DNA from 2 places in the Colwellia aquaemaris genome. Region 1 is predicted to be linked to the other one. Evidence: predicted binding sites of a transcription regulator. Region 1 holds the regulator's gene; the other holds the start of a gene.
What was found. The regulator MetJ, encoded in region 1, represses methionine synthesis genes. The targets are predictions, from matches to a motif close to TAGACGTCTAGACGTCTA.

Region 1 (10,935 bases):
GTGAGAATGGTACAGGTAAAGAGCTGGTGGCACGTAATATTCATGCCTTAAGTCAACGGAAAAACTCCACATTGGTGAAAGTGAATTGTGCTGCCTTTACGCCAAGCTTATTAGAGTCAGAATTATTTGGCCATGAAAAAGGCGCTTTTACCGGCGCAACAGAGCGTCGTAAAGGCCGCTTTGAACTAGCAAACGGCGGCACGCTTTTTCTCGATGAAATCGGCGAGTTATCTATGGAAGCACAGGGGAAATTATTACGGGTACTGCAAGAACAAGAATTTGAGCGTGTAGGTGGCAGTGAAACACTGGCCATTGATATTCGTGTTATTGCGGCAACCAATCGAGATTTGTCTGCTATGGTGGCTAATGGAGATTTTAGAATTGATTTATTCTATCGGCTGAATGTTTTCCCCGTTACTGTGCCGCCGTTAAGAGATCGACAAGAAGATATTCCATTGCTGTCACAAGCCATAATAAGCTCGTTGAATAAAAAACTAGGAAAGAGTATTACGGCGATAAGTAATCGCAGTTTAGCTAAATTAATGCAGTATCAATGGCCGGGTAATATACGAGAGCTGCAGAATTTATTAGAACGAGAAATGATCTTAGCAAAATCAGACATTCTAAATTTTAATTTTAAAAGCTCAGTAAAAGCACCGGAATTAGTTGAATTTGACACCTTGGCACAAGCAGAGAAAAAGCATATTAGCACTGTACTTAAAGCTTGCAAATGGCGTATCGGTGGAGAAATGGGGGCAGCAAAACTACTCGCTTTACCTGAAAGCACGTTACGGTCTCGGATGAAAAAGTTAAAAATCATTAGACCAACTTAAACCCGGTAATATACAGTTAATTATTATTGATTGCACGATATATCGTGGATTCGCGTTATATCGCGGCTTTTGAGGCTTGAGATTATAAGTGACTTATGCTTTTAATTAATTAAAACAATACGTTAAGTTTTATTTTGTAGTTGGCTTTTATTTTGCTAATAGCGAGTATCCTGTTGTTCGTATTATTAGTAAACCATGAAGTTTGATTATAAAGCCGAAGATTTGATCATTAAGCCGTACAAGTCTGAATCCCCCGTTTATGTTCGTAAGCAAAAAGGGCGCTATCAAAAAATTAGAAAACTTACCGGCATTATATTTGTCATGATATTTATTTTGTTGCCTTGGATTAATTATCAAGGTAATCAAGCTGTGCTGCTCGATATTGGTAAACAGCAATTTCATATTTTTTCACAAACCTTTTTTCCACAAGACTTCACCTTGTTAGCGGGTCTGTTGATAGTGAGTTGTTACTTACTATTTTTTGTTACCACTTGGCTAGGAAGAATCTGGTGTGGCTACGTTTGTCCACAAACTGTTTGGACCTTCAGTTTTATTTGGGTTGAAGAGTTACTTGAAGGGAGTCGTAATCAACGAATTAAGCGCGATAAGCAACCTAAAACGCTAGACACAGTCGCGAGAAAATCAGCTAAGCATTTGCTTTGGGGCTTAATGGCTTTTTTAACCGCCACCACCTTTATGAGCTACTTCTTGCCGACACGCGAACTGTATCTCGATTTAATACAATTTAATTGGGATAGTTTAACAACGTTTTGGGTACTGTTTTTTGCTGTCTGTACTTACGGAAACGCCGGTTGGCTCCGTGAAAAAATGTGCATATATATGTGTCCATACTCACGCTTTCAATCTGCTATGTTCGATAAAAATACCTTATTGGTTGCCTATGACAAACTACGTGGAGAAAATCGTGGTCGCCGTAAGCGCAAGCAAGATCCTAAAGAGCTAGGGCTAGGAGACTGTGTTGACTGTAATCTTTGTGTGGAAGTTTGCCCAGTTGGTATTGATATTCGTAATGGCCTGCAATATGAGTGCATAAATTGTGGTGCTTGTGCCGATGCCTGTGATCAAGCCATGAGCCAGTTTAACTATGCTAAAGGGTTAATTAGTTACACCAGTGAAAATGCATTACTTGGCAAAAAAGCTAAATTGTTGCGATCGAAAATTATCGGTTACGGGGTTTTATCAATACTAGCTATGGCTTTTATGGTGTATACCATTCAGGTGCGGGTGCCAATTGAATTTTCAGTGCTTAGAGACAGAGCGGCACTTTATCAGCTAGATTTTGAAGATAATGTTACGAATAGCTATTTATTGAAAATTACTAATAAGTCACAAATAGATCGCCACTTTAACGTCAATGTATTAGATAACAAAGTGAGCTTAAGTGCAGATAAAGACATATTGATTAAAGCAGGAGAAATTGCCAATGTGCCAGTGCATTTAACTATGGCTGCTGACGATATTAAAGGCCGAGTTAGTGAAGTGTCGCTGGAAGTCAGTGTTAGCGATAAGCCGGAAGTAAAAGCAGTAACGGAGACGAAATTTTTCTCAAACTAATTTGGTGTGTAGATTGGGTTATTTAACCAAGGCGTCGATGGGGCGCCTTTTTTTTTGGAAAAAGCTAAGGCCTGCAAGACAGCTGCAGTAAATCACATTGGCGTGCACAGTATCAATCACCTCGATAATTCAGTTATCCTTACTTATTGTTAGTGTTAAAATACGGTAAAATAACTTTTTACCTAGCGAATAGAGTGATCATGACAAACCCCATTGAGCAAAGAATATCGAATATCGCCTTAGTTGTTGAAAACTATGATGACGCTATTGAATTCTATACCACAAAACTAAACTTTCAGCTTATTGAAGATAGCGATTTAGGTGCTGGCAAGCGCTGGGTACAAATCGCCCCACCAAATTCAAACGGGACAAATTTGTTGCTAGCGCAAGCCAGTGATGATCAGCAAAAAAAATCTGTTGGCAACCAAGCCGGTGGACGAGTCTTTCTCTTTCTACAAACCAATGACTTTTGGCGCGACTACGAGCACATGAAAACTCATGGCGTTGAATTTACCGAGGAGCCACGAATAGAAGAGTACGGTACAGTCGTTGTTTTTAAAGATTTATATGGCACTAAATGGGATTTATTACAGTTGAATCAAGCAGGTTAATAATTGGTAGATAGTCTTAGCTCAAAAATAAAAAGGCGCTTAAAGCGCCTTTATTAATCTCTTGGATACTCGTTTCGCTTTAATCTTCTACTTCTGTTTCGTATTCGCTAAAGTCAGTCACACCTTGTGCTTCTAACGCTTTACGAACACTGGCCGGTAGCTTCTGTGTATTGTCTTTTGCTAAGTCAGCATCGTCTGGCAATGGTTGGCCAGTAAAAGCATGTAAAAATGCTTCACATAATAGTTCGCTGTTGGTTGCATGACGTAAGTTATTTACCTGACGACGTGTTCTTTCATCGGTTAGCACTTTCAACACACGTAAAGGGATAGACACGGTGATCTTTTTTACTTGTTCACTTTTTTTCCCGTGTTCGGCGTAAGGGTTAATATACTCGCCATTCCACTCTGCCATGAATATTCCTCTATGCTTAAATGATTATGAAAAACCTATAATTAGCTTATCTGGTATACCAGTAAGTTATAAGTTTATTCTTGACGGCTAATTTTACTGGTTGTGAGGCGTGAGTCAATAACGAATGTGTAGAAGGTTAGATGTCTAAAGTACTTGACCGCACACTTTAAACCGTTTAGATTTATAGACGTCCAAACATCTATATAGAAGAATGTCTATACTGGAGCACACATGAGCGAGAAAAAAATTGCCACAACTGCGGTTCGTGCAGGTATTAATAGTGACCAACATCATGGTGCGGTTATTCCTGCAATTCACCTTTCTAGCACCTATGCACTGAAAGGTTTTAATGAAAAGCGTCAGTTTGATTATTCACGTACGGGTAATCCAACTCGTGCTACGTTTGCTCAAGCCATTGCTGATTTAGAGCAAGGGGCGCTAGGTATTGTCACTAGCACGGGAATGTCAGCCGTACATCTGGTTTGTCAGTTGCTAAATACCGATGATACTGTGGTTATTCCTCATGATTGTTACGGTGGCAGTTTTCGTCTGTTTACCCATCTTGCCAAGCGTGGGCAGTTTAAGTTAATTGTTGTTGATCAAAATGATCAAGCGGCATTAACACAGGCCTTAGCAACAAAACCTAAACTAGTGCTAATTGAAACGCCAAGTAACCCGTTACTGCGTTTGGTGGATATTGAAGATATTACTCAACAAGCTCATCAAGCTGGCGCTTTGGTTGCTGTTGATAACACCTTTTTATCGCCAGCATTGCAGCAACCTTTGTTATTAGGTGCTGATATTGTTTTTCACTCAACCACTAAATATATCAATGGTCATAGTGATGTTGTTGGTGGAGTATTAGTGACCAAAGAGCAAGCCTTAGGTGAAGAACTTGCTTGGTGGGCTAACTGTATCGGTATTACCGGTTCGGCATTTGACAGCTTTTTAGCGCTACGGGGCTTGAAAACTTTACCGATACGCATGAAGCAGCACCAATTTAATGCCAATGCGGTTGCCGAATTTTTACAGCAACATCCGGCGGTGGAAAAAGTGTATTTCCCAGGGCTAGTTAACCATCCGCAGCATGAGTTAGCGAAAAAGCAGCAGCATGACTTTGGCGCCATGATGAGCTTTGAACTTAAAGGCGGTGTTGAAGCAGTAAAGGTGCTGTTTGATAAACTTGAATTTTTTACTTTAGCGCAATCATTAGGTGGGGTAGAAAGTTTGATCAGTCATCCATCAACCATGACTCATGCGGGCATGGAAATTGAAGCGCAACTTGCCGCAGGTATTACTCAGTCTTTAGTGCGCCTTTCAGTTGGGATTGAAGACATAGACGACATTTTAGCAGATTTAGCGCAGGCACTTACCGCTAGTCAAATATAACCGAAATAGTCTCAAGATAATTTTTAATTAGATAAACATGCGCATGTGCTTGGAAATAAAATGACAGACGTAAATTCAGCTGTGGAGCTTACTTCCACAAAAAACCAGTTGGCTAAAGCTGCTTGTAATGTACATAAATTTGGTGGCAGTAGTTTAGCAACCTCGGCCTGTATTGAGCGTGTCGTTGATATTATTCGCCAGCATTGCCAACTCAATGACGTTATTGTCGTTTCTGCTAACGGCGACACAACAGATGCATTATTTGCTATTTACCAATTGGCACTAGAACATTATGAGCTTAAGCAAGCAGCGCCTGTAGGAAATAAAACCGATTTAGTGGTTGAACTACTACCTGAAACATTAGCTGATGCGATTGTCGCACTACGTGATTCGCAAGTGGCACTGATTGAAGAATTACTCAATGCAAGTAGTGCGGCAAGGCTAAAAGCATTACTGAACGACGATATTGCCAATATCTCAGCGCATTTACTAAGCAATCCTAGCAAGCATCAAAACGATTTGCTGGCATTAGGTGAGGTTTGGTCAGCACGGTTATTATCAGCGGTATTAAACGAAAGCGTTTGTCCTAGCTATATGCTAGATGCTAGAGATTTTTTATTGCTAAGCAATGAAAAAACTTGTGCTATTGATTATCTTGCCAGCGCCGAGAAACTTTCGCCGTTGCAGCAAGCAAATCAGCTGGTGATAGTGACTGGCTATATTGCTCGCAACCAGCAATTACAAGCTTGCACATTAGGTCGTAATGGCAGTGACTATTCTGCAACTATCATGGCAGCTCTGTCTGGTGCTCGTAATGTTACTTTATGGACAGATGTTGATGGTATTTATAGTGCCGATCCAAGAGTGGTGCCGCTGGCAAGAAAATTACATCGTCTACCCAATGCGGTTGCAAATGAGTTGGGGCGTTTAGGTAATCCGGTATTACACGCAAAAACTTTACAGCCGTTAAAAAATCACAATACCCATTTACATGTTGCCAGTAGTTTTGCGCCAGAGGTTAGCGGCAGCGAAATTGGTAAATTTGGTCAAATTGCCAAACAAGAGCTTTCCGTGACCTATTTAAATGATTTGATCCTTGCTACGTCAGTTAGCTTTTTTGGAGAATCGGGTGCTCGCGCGGTGAAAGAGTTTACTCCTGTGTGCTATAACCTAGATGAAGGTTACTTGGTGGTGACTCAAGAGCAACAAAAGGCGTTAAGCCAATGGCTGGCAAGTCATGATACTGAGGTCTCATTTAAACCTGTCGCTATTGTTGCCACTGTAGGTTATCAAGTGGCACAGCAAGGTGGTATGCGAGCAAGATTTAAAAGAGCGCTAAGGCATCAGCGAACATTGCATTTTGTCCATGCAGAAAACCAACACAGTTATATAGCGGTTTTGCCGGAGGCTTGCACTGGAGAGCTACTGAATAATATCCACGGCGACATGACTAAAGATGCCAGAAATATCGCCTTGGTTGTAGCTGGCTTAGGTAATATCGGTCAGCGATTTTTAGAAATACTGCCAAAACAGTTAGCAGGTTTACCAGCATTGGAAAATCTTCACTTGGTTGGTTTAGTCGGTTCACAAAAAGCGCTAATTAATACTGATGGTATTGATGTCAGTAACGCGTTGGAGCATTACCAACAACAAGCAAAAGCTTATGAAGGTGAGCAGTTATTAGATTGGTTAACCAATCACCCTTATGATGAATTAGTAGTTGTTGATATCACACCTAGTGAGGCGTTTAGTCAGTTATATCAACAATTTTTCGCGCAAGGTATCCATGTTATTGGCGCTAATAAGTGGGCGGCCTCTTCACCGACTGAAAATTATCAACAATTGCTAAGTACAGCGAAAGAACATAATAGCTATTGGTTGGGTAACACGACAGTAGGGGCAGGCTTACCGATTAATTCAACTATTGAAGAGTTAATCAATAGCGGTGATGTGATCACTGAAATTTCTGGTATTTTCTCGGGGACTTTATCTTGGCTATTTCAATATTATGATGGCGTAACACCATTTTCAGAATTGTTGGCCAATGCTCTAGCGCAAGGTATTACCGAGCCAGATCCGCGAGAAGATTTATCTGGCCGAGATGTACAGCGTAAATTATTAATATTGGCGCGAGCCGCTGGCTTTGAGCTTTCACTTGAAGACATTGATTGCCAAAGTCTAGTGCCAGACTCGTTGCGAGATGTTTCGTTACAGGAGTTTCTTGAACGAACTGAAGAGCTTGATGACTTATTCTTACTACGTTTGAACCAAGCAAAAGAAAAATCATCTGGTATTCGTTATGTTGCTAAATTTGTTAAGGAAGATGGCCGATTACGGGCAAAAGTGAGTTTAGAAGAGTTAAGTTTTCAGCACGCGTTTACTCAATTAACGCCATGCGATAATGTTTTCCAAATTAAAAGTCACTGGTATCAGCAAAACCCCTTGATTATTCGCGGCCCTGGTGCCGGGCGAGATGTTACCGCAGGCGGTATTCATGCTGATTTAGTTAAGGTTTGTCAGCAATTGGCACATCGTCAGCAACAAGTTAAAATTAAAGGCTTAAACTAATGTGCTCGAGAGTAGTTTTTTGAATTGGTGAAATATAGCGCGTGTCCCTTAAATATGGCCAAAGCACACGCGCGGTATAATTGATTTGCTATGTTAAAGGTCTAAATCAACGCTATAACTAACAACAAAATTTACATCACCATCAGCACCATCAATATCGGTATCTGAAATAGCAAAAGTAAAACCGTTTTTGCTTAGGCTAATACCATAGTCAACATAATCGCCGCCAGCGTCAAAGTCATAACTGCCAACATGCAGGCCGAGCTCTAAGCCTTCTGAAATTTCAAAGGCCGCATCGGCTGAAATATAAGTATCGTCACCAAAATCACCATCAGCATCCGAATCAACTAAAGTGTTGTAGGTAATTGAAAACGCGTCGTATGAAAGTGAAAAATTCACTTCACTGAAATCTGAGTCAGCATCGCTATCATAAGCATAATAAATATACCCGACGCTGTAGCCTAAACCATTATCTAATTCATTAGAGTAGGCAGCATAAACGTCGAGTTCATAGGTCATGTTTTCAGCCCAATCAGCATTCGATGCCCAAGTGCCAACTGAGAAACCTGATGTATGCTCATAATCAATACCGCCAGAAACCGCGGCAGAGTTGGTGGTTTGGGTTACTCCACGCCACAAATAGTTACTGGATGCGGCAGCATTAGCTGATAAGCCCTCAACAGCGTGCGCTGAAGAAGCTATAAGCATTGTTGATGTGAATATGGTTGAAACAGATAAAGCTGTAATTGTTTTTTTCATGTTGGTTCCACTAAGTTTTATAATTATCTCGAACATTGCAAAGACAATGCCTGTGTAAATTTAATTTTGTAAATGTTCTTATTATCAAATGGTTAAGTGGTAATCCTGGGCGGTTTTCCTTTGTCCTTAGTGCCTCGCATGAACTGTCTTGGTGCAAGGAATATTCACTTATGTGCAAAAAAAGTGCATAAGCTTAAATATAATGATATGCAAAATTTTAGAAATTGCAGAAAAATAAAATTAAAAGATAACTAGCGAGCAATTTTGTCGATGATCTGAGTCGCAAAATCAACCTATTTAAGTTAAAGTAGCGCAGAATTTATCGAGGGTGTTTCTATGTCTGATTTTTTAATTGCTCCATCAATTTTATCTGCTGATTTTGCTCGCTTAGGTGACGATGTCGCAAACGTTCTCAGTGCGGGTGCTGATGTGGTTCATTTTGATGTTATGGATAACCACTTTGTGCCAAACCTTACTTTTGGCTCTATGGTGTGTAAGTCGTTAAGAGATTACGGTATTACCGCGCCAATTGATGTGCATTTGATGGTGAAACCCGTTGATAGCCTTATTCCAGATTTTGCTAAAGCGGGTGCTGATATTATAACTTTTCACCCCGAAGCCAGCGATCATATTGATAGAACATTACAATTAATTAAAGACAATGGTTGTAAAGCAGGCTTAGTTTTAAATCCGGCAACACCGCTACATATTTTAGATTTTGTTATGGATAAATTAGACGTTATTTTATTAATGTCAGTTAACCCTGGTTTTGGCGGTCAATCATTTATTCCAACCACTCTTGATAAGTTACGCTTAGTACGTGAAAAAATTGATGCCAGTGGTTTTGATATTCGTTTAGAAGTTGATGGTGGTGTTAAGGCCGATAATATTGCTGAAATAGCTGAAGCAGGAGCTGATATGTTTGTGGCTGGCTCGGCTATTTTTTCAAAGCCAGATTACAAAGTCGCTCTTGATGAAATGCGTGCCGAGTTGGCGAAAGTTAAATAAATAGTTAGAAAAATTGAAATAAGCATAATTGAAGGATAACAAATGAGTAAACCTATTGTATTAAGTGGCTGTCAGCCGTCGGGCGAGTTAACTATTGGTAATTACCTTGGCGCATTAAAGCAATGGGTGAGCATGCAAGACAGCCATGAATGTTATTACATGTTGGTTGATCAGCATGCTATTACTGTTCGTCCTGAACCGGAAGCGTTACGTAAAGCAACATTAGACGGTTTGGCTTTGTATTTAGCTTGTGGCGTTGATCCTGAAAAAAGTACCATTTTTATTCAATCACACGTGCCTGAGCACGCTCAATTGAGTTGGGTGCTAAACTGTTATACCCAAATGGGTGAGTTAAACCGTATGACGCAGTACAAAGATAAGTCATCTAAGTCTGAAGCGAATATGAATTCTGGTTTATTTACTTACCCAGTACTTATGGCAGCTGATATTTTATTATACGGCGCTAACCAAGTGCCTGTAGGCGATGATCAAAAGCAACACTTAGAATTAGCTCGTGATATAGCAACACGCTTTAATAACTTGCATGGTGAAACATTTAAGGTACCAGAGCCTTATATTCCCGAGTTTGGTGCCCGTGTTATGAGCTTATTAGAGCCGACTAAAAAAATGTCGAAATCTGATACTAACCCTGGCAACTTTATTGGTTTATTGGAAGATACTAAAAAGATCACTAAGAAAATTAAACGTGCGGTAACGGACTCTGACGAGCAAGCGAATATCTATTTCGATGTTGCTGAAAAGCCAGGCGTTTCTAATTTGTTATCACTTTTATCATGTACTACAGGTAAAACCGTTGAAGAATTAGTCCCTGAATATGAAGATAAAATGTATGGCCATTTAAAAGGTGATGTTGCTGAAGCCGTTGTGGCTTTATTAGCGCCAATTCAACAGCGTTATCATGAAATTCGTAATAACCAAGCATACTTAGATGAAGTTATGCGTAAAGGTGCTGAAAAGGCTTCTGCCCGAGCAAGTAAGCTATTGGCAGAGGTTTATCAAGCGATTGGGTTTATCGCTAAGCCTTAATTTCGTTCTACATTTTGTCATTAAAAAAGCCTGAGTATACTCAGGCTTTTTTGTATTCGCTCCAATACATATACCATGTTCTTATAGGCTTTTCGCCCATTGAGGTAATTGCATGTTGAAAATCTTAATCTTTCTTATCTTTCTCAGCTATTTTAGTCGCTTGTTCAAATAGCGCTGAGCTATCACTAACAAAAGTTTCCACGTTACTGCTTGGCGTAAACAAAAAGTTTGGTGACATTATTGTAGTATTAAACTGTGGGCGTGGGTTAAAGTCAGGTTTTTTACTCATTTGTACTATGAAACTCCCGCCAAATAATAATATGACTAAGCTAGCAGAAACGACATTTCTGCGTCTAGGGGTCATGTGAAAGCCTACGTAGCAATTCAGCCAGAACAGTCCAAATGCCAATACCAATGGAATGATGGTGATCAGCCAAAGCATCGAAAAGTTGCTTGAAGTATTAAATTGTATAACGTTTTCAAGAATATCGCTGAGCCACATTAAGTTGAAGAAAATAAAGCTAATACCGATTTGTGTCCAAAATCGTGCGTCATGCTTCGTTAAATGTGAAACAAGGGCGATACAACCTGGCCATAAGGCAAAACCTAATGTTAACCCTATTGTAGGCACTAGCATTTGTGTTAACGACACTTCTTTTGCGTTATTTAAATCAATAATCCAACAAGCAATACAGGCAAATAAGGCCACACTTAAAGTCAATACCGCAGGATG
Region 2 (10,935 bases), on a different contig from region 1:
GCCAAATGCACTAATACCGATTGACCCTGAAACCAATCGTCCATGGTATAGCGAGCAAGCTTGGAACGACTTTCGTTTATCTTCAAAATCACACTGGGACATTCCGGTAACGATTAACAATAAAACATTACATGTATTGGCCAGTCACCCTACTCCACCAGTTTTCGATGGCCCAGAAGACAGAAACGGCAAGCGAAACTTTGATGAATTAAGATTCTGGATTGATTATTTAACGCCAAGTGCTAGCAGTTATATTTATGATGACAAAAAGCAGTATGGCGGCTTAGCACAAGATCAAGCCTTTGTTATTCTTGGCGACCTAAATGCTGATGCCATTGACGGTAATGCTATTAAGTCCGGAATACACCGCTTAACCCATCACCCTAGGGTTAATGATCCTAAACCAGAAAGCGAAGGTGGAAAGTATCACAAAATTGACAACCCTAATGCAAAAAATCACACCGCATTTTGGGGAATGCGTGCCGATTATGTACTGCCAGCGAAAGCTCAAATGACTGTACTTGATTCCGGCATATTTTGGCCAAAAGCTGATTCAGCAGAATTTAGATTAATTAAAGACCGAGCCGCATCGTCTGATCATCGCCTAGTTTGGGTTGATGTTGAATTAAAGACACAATAAACATGATTGAATAATTGCCATTAACCGCAATTATTCAGCACATAACAAACCGGAAAAACACATGAGAAAATTCGTTCCTAGTATTTTAGCCAGCGTAATGTTGATGTCTTGTAGCCAAATACAAGCCAATAATGTTAGTAATGCTTCAACAGATAGCGATAGTCCGAAAAACATTATTATGATCGTTGGTGATGGTATGGGGCCAGCCTATACCACAGCATATCGCTATTTTAACGACAACCCAGATACCGCTGTAATTGAACAGACTGTTTTTGATCGCCATTTAGTTGGCAGCAGCAGTACCTATCCGGCGAGAGTTTCAGGTTATGTTACTGATTCAGCTGCTGGCGCAACAGCACTTGCCACAGGCACTAAATCATACAACGGTGCTATCGGTGTTGATGTTAATAAAAAACCGGTTGAATCTGTTTTAGTTTGGGCAAAAAAACAAGGTAAGAAAACCGGCATGGTAGTTACCTCACAAATTAACCACGCAACTCCTGCTTCTTATTTAGCGCATAACGAAAGTCGTCATAACTATGACGAAATAGCAGATAGCTATTTAGCTGCACATGAAAATATCGATGTATTACTTGGCGGTGGTTGGCAATACTTTATCCGCGAAGATAAAAATTTAGTTGAAGCATTCAAAGCTGAAGGTTTCAGTTACATCGATAATTACCAGCAGCTTGCAACACTACCAAACAATAAAAAAGTATTAGGGTTATTTGCAGATAAAGGCCTTCCTTGGGCATTAGATGACAGCAATAAACATCGTCTATCTGCTATGGTAAAACCTGCTATTTCTCAATTAGAAAATAAAAATGGCTTTTTTATGCTAATTGAAGCCAGCCAAGTTGATTGGGGCGGACATAGCAATGATATTGCCGTAGCTATGGCGGAAATGGATGACTTAGCAAAAACACTTGAATATTTAGAAGGCTATGTTGAGAAAAACCCAGATACTCTGGTGATACTTACTGCAGACCATAGTACAGGTGGCTTTACTATAGGACAAGGTGGCAAATACTTATGGCAACCTGAAGTGCTGCGCAGCATGACCATGTCACCTGATACAATTGCTAAGAAGTTAGCAATACAAGAAATAACAGCAAAAAAAGCGAGTGAATTGCTTAATTTTGAAATAACTGAAGCAGAAGCCGGACAATTAATAGCAACCAAAAAATCTTTAGCAGATGCTTTAATCTCTTATAACAAGCTGTCAAAAGCAGAAAAAGTCAAAATGAAAAAACCTACAGCACAACGTTTATTACGTCAACATATCAACCGCATTATCGACCAACGTAGCATTACGGGTTGGACAACCTTTGGTCATACTGGTGTTGACGTTCCGGTATTTGCTATGGGTAAACAAAAAGAACTTTTTCAAGGCTTAAGTGACAATACAGAAATCGCCAAAAACATATTTCAATTACTCGGTAAAAAATAGTTTTTCCCTAAAGTTACTTTCTAAATTAAAAACGCCGAATATATTTTATTCGGCGTTTTTAATTATTGCGCTATATGTGCCTGATTTTAATAATGCAGCTGAATTGTGTTGCCGTGCTGAACTGCTCCTCACCGCTCCTAAACGTTTTGCTGAGCACGCAGCGAAGAAAATGGTGCTGACAGTTTTACCATTGCCAATTCATGATCCTCCTTTTACATACCCATTGTTTTGACATGAAAGCATAAGTATAAATGACATGTGCAGGTGCCAATAACCAGTGTTTATCGATTAATACTGCGCCCCCTTGAAATGGCATATCAACAAAAAACTGAGGTACGTTATCAACCTTATACAAGTTGGGATCTACGTCATGTCTTATAACTACCGCATGCAAATGAAAGGTGACGAATAATAGCAGTAAAGCCGAGAGGTATATCACAATCAAATCCTTATTAAGGTTTGTTTTTATTAGTTTTAATCAACTTTAATAGATTCATTTTGCGAGTTTTATAGGCATTATTTTCAACGTTTTCTACAATGCTTTTCTTAATGACTAAATTTCTCATTTCCAACGCTTTATCTAGCTCTCCATTAGCTTCATAGCCATCAGCCAAGCTATCATAGGCGTCAGCTTTATAAGGATAACTCTTTACATTTTCCTTAAAAATAGCGATTGCTGTAGCAAAGTCTTTTTTATTCAACACGCTATAAGCTACTCCATTAATGGCTCCGTAGCTTGGCTTTATTTCATAGCCGTAGATTTTGGATTGTTTCTTGTAGAACTCTTTGACTGCTGGCATTCCTTTAGCAATAGTCTCTTGACTCGGGCGTAATGTCGAATATAGCTTTTGAAAAGCTAATGAGTGTCCTGCAAGAGCAGTAGTATTGTGGGTTTCGGATATATCTAAATCTGAATTAAATTTAAATTCTTTTCGGCTCTGTGAATTAAGTAATTTTGTATATCGCTCATATGAACTCAACATATGAACGCCCTCATTCCCCATATTCACATAAAGATATGTGTATAATTCGTCTGAATTTTTCAAAAAGCTTTCTGCTTTCTTGAATATGACCTGCGTATGCCACCATAAGCTCGGGCTGAATGCGAAGTGCGCTTGAAATAGCTCGGGTCTTGATTGTAAAGCATAGATAGCAAGCAATCCTCCTAAGGAGTGGCCTGAGATTATTTTAAAATTGTTAGCACGGTATTTTTTATTAATATATGGACTAAGTTCTTTTTCAATGAAATCAAGAAAGTCATCTGCACCACCTGAAATACCCCATTCGTTGTAGCTTTCATCATAGGTAGGAGTGAAATCTCTTGTTCGATGTGTGTTTTTTATCGCGATTACAATCATCTCTTGCGCCATATTAGATTGATTCAGTAAATCTAAAGTGCCAACGGTATGAGCAAAGTTTCTTTGCCCGTCCAATAAATAGAGCACAGGATAATCAAGCATTTTATTTTGATTATAGTTGTTGGGTAAATGTATTAATAAATCTCGTTGTTCTGACAAAATGGTTGAATACAAGCTGTCAGTGTTTGAAGTGCCGCGTACATTGGCTTTTGTTTCCTCGACACAAATTAAAAACACAAAGAGTAGAGTTGCTATCTGTTTAAACATAAATTTTCCATTATCTTATTAATATTAGAGGGATAATGTGACAAGTAACCTTTGAAAAGTAATGAAGTTGTAGGGAAAAAAGGTGATGAAAAGGTGATTTTTACGAATCAGTCGGCAAATTAGAGAACTGAAGCTAATTCTTTTTTCAATATAGCTATCGGTATGATATCGTTTGAATGAGAGTGATGATTTTGGGTTTTATTATAGTAGGTTATGATCAAATTTGGCGAGTATATACTCGATGTAGAACATTCACGTTTACTAAATGCTAGTGATAATTCCGAAATACTTATAGAGCCTAAAATATTTGAATTACTGCGGCTATTTGTTGAACGTCCAAATGCGGTTATCTCAAGACAAAATATACTTGACCAATTATGGGCGGGCTCTGTCGTTACAGACAATGCCATCAATAAGTTAATAGGTAACCTTCGCAAGCTACTGGGTGATGATGCTAAAAAGCCGCATTACATTCAAACTGTACCTAAACGGGGATACCGTCTCGTTTGTGATATTGAAACACTAGAATGCATCGCTTCACGTCAAAATGATTTAACCCAAAATAGTTCAAATTTAATTAATGAAAACACAGCCCAAATGGCCTCATTTGGTTTTTTGGAAAAAAAGTGGAAAACTCATATAGGGATTTCTTTTACTGTTATTTTGGTCATTGCTTTAAGCTATTTCATGATATTTAAAGCTAGTACCAAAAGTTCCTCAAATATTAGTTACTCGGTAGCATTAACGCGAGATCAAGGTGCAGAGCTGTCTCCTATAATGCATCCAAACAATACGCACTTATATTATTTGAAAGCAAATGATGACCATAAAAGTCTTGAGCTATGGCTAAAAAATATTGACACCTCAGTCACTAACCAAGCAAAAATAGCAGGCAATATTAGTCAAATCATTTCTATCATTAATGACAGTAATGCAAATCAAACTACCATTTTTTACCTTGATATTTTGGAGAATAAATGCGGAGTTTATCAAGAGTTTTTACCAGCGCCAGAAGAGCTAAATCAAATAAGTAAAGCATCCAAAAAGCTATTTGATTGCAGTAATAAGAGAGTCAAAGATATAGATTATCATGTTGGTCAAAATACCTTTTATTATGCTGCTCAACCTAAGAATTATTGGCCGAATCAAATTTATGCTTTTGATGTTGATACTGGCGAGCACAGGATTGTTACTCAACCACACCCCAAGGGCTGGGGACACCATAGTCTTGATATATCCCCTAATGGCAAGAAACTTTTAGTAATGAGCACTGATAGTGACTACAAAACGCAGTTACTGTCGCTAAATTTATCGGATAACAAAATAACAAAAGGTATTAAGTTTGAAAAGCCAGTGTATGAGGCTATATGGCATCATAACTCAGAGCAAGTGTATTACTTTGCATCTCCACCTGCCCAGCGAATCATCAAAAGTGACATAAATGGCGAAAATGCTACTGAAGTTATCAATATATCAGAAGAAATATTACCAAAGCTTGCAAGGTTGCCTGACGGGAAAAATATACTCTTTAGTACAGAGAACAAAAACTATAACAATCGCTGGTTAATTTCGTCCAACAACATCAACTCTATTGATAATTCATCAGTGCTTGATGTTTATCCCGCACTATTTCACAAAAGCGATAAGTATTTATTCGTTTCAAAACGAAGTGGCCGTATGCAATTATATTTAGCAAACAATCAATATAAGCAGGCTAAAGTAGTCACTAATTTACCTAATTCTCATTGGCTCAAATATGTTGCAATTTCTGAAAACGATAAACATGCTTTATTAAATGTTGATAACAAGGTTTATCAAGTTCCCATAAGTGAACTAAGCCCAAATAAACCATTGACTGCGTTTAAGTCAAAACATTTAATTTATCAAAGTAAAAACCCAATCATTGCTTTGGATTGGCTTGCAAGCCAGAGTGTGGCTATTACTCAGGTTGTTAATGGAAACCCTGAATTGGTAGTAGTCCAGCTCTCTAACAATGAAAAGCTAAAACTTGATGGAAGATGGGCGTATGGTTTGAAAGACAATGAACAACCTGAACTTGTCTATTTTATTGAACAACAAAGTAACGCCTTATACCAAGCAAGCTATTCATCCCGTGATGACAACACTCCTTCTAAACAAATAAGTTTTATTAATACGCAAATATCCTTACCAATTGATTTTTATCATGTAAAGGTCGATTCAAATAACCTTTATTACGTTAATGCAGAAAACGGTAATGAATATCTTTATGTCGTTCCAATTAATAGAAAATCTGAGCGCCGGAAACTACCATTGAATGACTTTTTTAGTTATGACATAAGTAAAGGCAACATAATAGTGAGCGACGCTAATAGCCTCGAAGGCGATGTCCATCGCACTATGTATTGAATGTCTCTTTTTAGCTCTTGGCTACCTGTCAGGTTATGCAAAAATTATCAAGCATAACTATCAGAATAGCTATGAGCTACTACAATTAAGTCTTGCGTTTAAACGCTCAAACCCTTGCTCTAAATCCGCAATTAAGTCATCAACATTTTCTAAACCAACATGTAAACGAATAAGTGGATATTCATAAGGCCACTGTGTTGCTGAGCGTAAATTTCCAACCTTAGCAATGCCAAGAATCAAACTTTCAAACCCGCCCCACGAATAGCCCATTTTAAAATGTTTCATACCATCTAAAAGCGCGGTTAGTGCTGCTTGATTACCTCTATTTAATACAAATGAAAATAAACCATTAGAGCCAGTAAAATCACGTTCAAATACTTCATGCCCAGGGCAAGACTCAAAAGCAGGATGAAGCACTGTTTCCACTTCTTCACGATTAGACAGCCATTGCGCAATTTTTAACGCACTTGCTTGATGTTGTTGTAACCTTACCGGCAAGGTTCTAATACCGCGCATAGCCAAGTATAAATCATCTGGCGAAGTGCATTGCCCCATGGTGTAGCTGCTTTCTCTAAGTTGTGGCCAATGGACTTCATTTGCGGTTGCTGTGCCTAACATTACATCCGAATGACCAACAATATATTTTGTTGCAGCTTGAATAGAAACATCAACACCATAGTCAAATGGTTGAAAATTCACCCCAGCTGACCAAGTGTTATCTAGCATTACAACACAATTATGTCGGTGCGCAACTTCTGCAATCGCTGGCACATCTTGCACTTCCATAGTGATTGAACCAGGCGATTCAAGAAAAACAACTCGGGTATTAGGCTTAATGAGTGATTCAATATCACGACCCACTAATGGATCATAATAACTGGTTTCTATACCTAACTTAGCTAAAATTTTATCGCAATAATCTCTTGTTGGTTCATAAGCGGTATCAACCATTAAAATATGATCACCAGTTTTCACAAAAGCTAAAATCGCATTGGTAATAGCGGCAGTACCTGACGGGTAAACAGCACAACCTGCACCGCCTTCTAACTCTGTCATCGCATCACTAAAGGCAAATGACGTTGACGTACCGCGACGACCATAAAACAATACCTGATTAGTTTTATTCGCCGTTGCATGTTTCATTTCTTTAACAGAATCAAATACCACGGTTGACGCGCGTTCTACAGGCGGATTTACAACACCACGCGTCCATTTGCTTTTACGACCTGCATTAATAATTTTTGTTTCTTTTTTCATCAGCCCAAGAATTCCCAACGTTAATACTGCACAAATTTAGCTATCTAGCCATCTATAGCTCTTTTATATATCGGATGGCGTAAAGAAGCACGAATTATTTTGTCATGACATAGTTTTAATTGATCTTATACCACTAACAATCAAACAAGTTCATTTGCGCGTTGGTAATTTCATCAAAATTGGTATTAATAAACGGTAATATGGCATCGGCAACCGCTTGTAATTGTCGATCAATATAAAACTGATAATCTAACGGTGCGGTCTGACACCCTTTCGCTTGTGGCCCACTGGTAGTTATTACGTACTCTATCCAGCCTTTATTTTGATACTTCAGTGGTTTGCCCTGCGTTTTGTTAATTTCGTCAGCGAGTCTTGCTGCACGAACATGAGGCGGAACATTTTTTACGTACAGCTCAAGTTTACGGCGTAATCGTTTACGATAAACTAAGTTTTCATCATGTAATCCAGACAAAGTTTCTGCAACAACTTGTTTAATATACTCCGCCACAGGTTGATCATTAAATACCATTTGGTATAGCTTTCGTTGAAACTGCTTTGCCAATTCAGTCCAATCAGTACGAACACTCTCTAATCCTTTAAATATCAGTTGTTGCTCGTTATTTTTCAAAACTAAGCCGGCATAGCGCTTTTTTGTACCAACTTCTTGTCCACGTACTGTTGGCATTAAAAATTTACTAAAATGGGTTTCAAACTCTATTTCAAGCTCGCTCACTATATTAAATTGTTCCAGTAACACCGCTTGCCACTTCTGGTTTATATAGTCCTGTAGTGTTTTGCCTAAAATTTTACTCGACTCCGGTGTTTGCTCGTCACCAATATGAACAAATATCGAGTCGGTATCGCCGTAAATCACTTGATAACCTTTTGCTTCTATCCAAGTTTTCGTGGTTTTTAACAGGCTGTGACTGCGCTTGGTAATTGAACCCGATAAACGAGGATCAAAGAAACGACACCCTGTTGAGCCCAAAATACCGTAGAAAGAATTCATAATAATTTTTATCGCTTGCGACAAAGCAGCGTTTTTTTCTATTTTTGCTTTATCACGTTCTTTCCATAGTTCGGTAATAATATTCGGTAAAAAATGTTGCTCTCGTGAAAAATACGCGCCGTCAAAGCCTTCTATAGCTGTTTCGGGCGATTTCAGACCTTCTATTAAACCCATAGGGTCGATATTAAAACTTCTGATAATGCTGGGGTACAGGCTTTTAAAATCTAGTACCAAAACATTGTTGTAAAGACCCGGAATAGAGTCCATAACAAAGCCGCCAGGTGATTCAAAGCCTTGGTCGCCATCGCCCATATTTGGCGCCACATAACCACTACGATGTAATTTCGGTAAATACAAGTTGGTAAAGGCCGCAACTGAGCCGCCAACTCTATCAATGGCTAAGCCCGTTAGCTGTGCTCGTAACATAGCAAATTCTAATAATTGGGTATGGCGAAATATCAATGATACTAAACGGCAATCTTCCAAATTATATAGTGCTAGTGCAGTTTTATTGTGGTTAAAGTTATCGGTAATTTCTTGTACGCGGTTATCAACATCATTTACTTTTTTACCTATACCTAACAAGGTATTAGCAACATTATCAAGTGAAAAGCTTGGGAAACTGTAAGTGGCAGTTTTTAATAAATCTATGCCATCTAAAATAACTCGGCCGTTTATTTCAATAAATTGTTGTTCACTGGCTATATTTTTACGCCAATGCGGTGCTCTGCCATCTCGTCCAATCGCAAATTTAATTTCATAAAGATCGTAGCGCTTTTGCAATAAGTTAAAATCAAAGTTAATGACATTCCAACCAATAATGATGTCAGGATCATATTCACTAAACCACACTAATAGACTATGTAATAATGCCTGCTCATCAACTTGCCAGATGATTTCGATATCTGCATCTGTGTTTTGTTCTTGCTCCCGCTGAGCCTCTTCACTATTAGCTATCATAAATACGCATTGACACATTTCACTGTACAAACCAATAGAATAAAGCTCTCCCGACATTGAGCATTCTATATCTAACGAAACCGTCGTTAACTGAATATCTGTTTGCAGTGCTTTATCTATGCGCTTGCATTTTACTTGTTCAAAGCGTTGATAATTTGTCTGTGATCTCGCTTGTTGGAATGGGATATTTTTTATTGGCACTTGCCGACCAGAGAAAACTAGATCAGCTGTTATAAAACGTTCCATTAAAAAGCGATCATCAGGACGAAAATCATCCTCATAGCACTTAATACCTTGTTTTTTCAAAATTTCTCTTGCTTGATAAAACTCTCTTAAGGTAGAAAAATAAACAACATTAACCTTCACTTGGTTAAACGTTTTTAAAGCGACTGGCTTAATGTGTGTAGAATTAAATTGCTGGCTTTTAAGAATACGCTGAACTGAATCAACATGCTGATGTTCAATAAAAAATACTGCACGTTCATTATTAATAATAAGCTCAACTGGGCCTTTAGGGGTTTTTAACCACAAGGTAATTTCGATTGCATTACCTAGATCACGCACTGAACGCGTTAATATAAAACCACGTTGTAAATTCACTATATTTGACTGTTCATTTAAATTTTGCGGAGAAATTTGCATTTAGTGACGAATACCAAGTGGATTAATTAGTGCAACCAATCCAAATAAACTGTTAATATATACAGCAGTGTAAATCATCTATTCTTTTTAGGAAACCACAGCCGCAATGTTAAGCGAAAAAATTAAGCAAGTTATTCGAACTTCCTATAAAAGCATAGGTGAAAACCTAAACAATTTTAACCCACGCAAACAACAAACCTTCTTAATTGCCGAAATTGCCAAAACATTAGCTGGCGAATATGACAAGCAACGCAAAATCATCACTATTGAAGCCGGCACAGGTACGGGGAAGTCACTAGCGTATGCCTTAGGTTCAATCCCATTAGCACTTAGTAGAAACAAAAAGGTATGCATTGCAACTGCCACCGTTGCACTACAAGAGCAGTTAGTTGATAAAGATTTACCGTTTTTAAAAAAACACAGCGGCCTTGATTTTAATTTCACCTTAGCCAAAGGCCGACAGCGCTATGTTTGCCGACAAAAATTATCTCAAGCTGTAACCAATGATGATAACCCTCAAGTGGGTTTTACTTTCGCGGAAAAACCACAAGCGCATGATATTAGAATGCTAAATAACATGCATAAAGCGCTGTCAGACAACTCTTGGTCTGGCGATATTGATTCTTGGCCTGATCCCGTAAATCATGTAATTTGGCAACAAATTCAAGCTGACAAACACAGCTGCTTAAAGCACTTATCTGAGCATGCACATTGTCCATTTCATAAAGCGAGAGAAACAATGGAAGCCGCTGATGTTCTCGTTGTTAACCATAGTTTGCTACTTGCTGATTTAGAACTGGGCGGCGGCAGAATTTTACCTTCACCTGAAGAGACTTTTTACATTATTGACGAAGCTCACCACCTTCCCAAGGTTACGCGTGACCACTCTAGCGCCAGCCTTACCATCAAGGGAGCCCTTGACTGGCTTGCAAAGTTACAAGAAACCGGTGACAAAATTGCAAAA

Region 2: AC27HL_RS14815 (cystathionine beta-lyase) is a predicted target of MetJ. The motif match lies at 7,398-7,415, and genes of this name have one in related genera.

Annotation. Positions count from the first base shown of each region.
Region 1 is NZ_BAAJLV010000007.1:105,038-115,972, forward strand. It holds gene AC27HL_RS16810 (sigma-54 interaction domain-containing protein) at 1-833, shown strand, start outside; gene ccoG (cytochrome c oxidase accessory protein CcoG) at 1,029-2,408, shown strand; gene AC27HL_RS16820 (VOC family protein) at 2,609-3,019, shown strand; gene metJ (met regulon transcriptional regulator MetJ) at 3,099-3,431, opposite strand; gene metB (cystathionine gamma-synthase) at 3,663-4,820, shown strand; gene metL (bifunctional aspartate kinase/homoserine dehydrogenase II) at 4,881-7,388, shown strand; gene AC27HL_RS16840 (TorF family putative porin) at 7,482-8,147, opposite strand; gene rpe (ribulose-phosphate 3-epimerase) at 8,484-9,155, shown strand; gene trpS (tryptophan--tRNA ligase) at 9,198-10,202, shown strand; gene AC27HL_RS16855 (FHA domain-containing protein) at 10,327-10,935, opposite strand, start outside.
Region 2 is NZ_BAAJLV010000005.1:123,982-134,916, reverse strand. It holds gene AC27HL_RS14840 (endonuclease/exonuclease/phosphatase family protein) at 1-640, shown strand, start outside; gene AC27HL_RS14835 (alkaline phosphatase) at 702-2,090, shown strand; gene AC27HL_RS14830 (hypothetical protein) at 2,275-2,529, opposite strand; gene AC27HL_RS14825 (alpha/beta hydrolase-fold protein) at 2,543-3,715, opposite strand; gene AC27HL_RS14820 (winged helix-turn-helix domain-containing protein) at 3,929-6,103, shown strand; gene AC27HL_RS14815 (cystathionine beta-lyase) at 6,173-7,360, opposite strand; gene AC27HL_RS14810 (DNA polymerase II) at 7,494-9,971, opposite strand; gene dinG (ATP-dependent DNA helicase DinG) at 10,078-10,935, shown strand, end outside.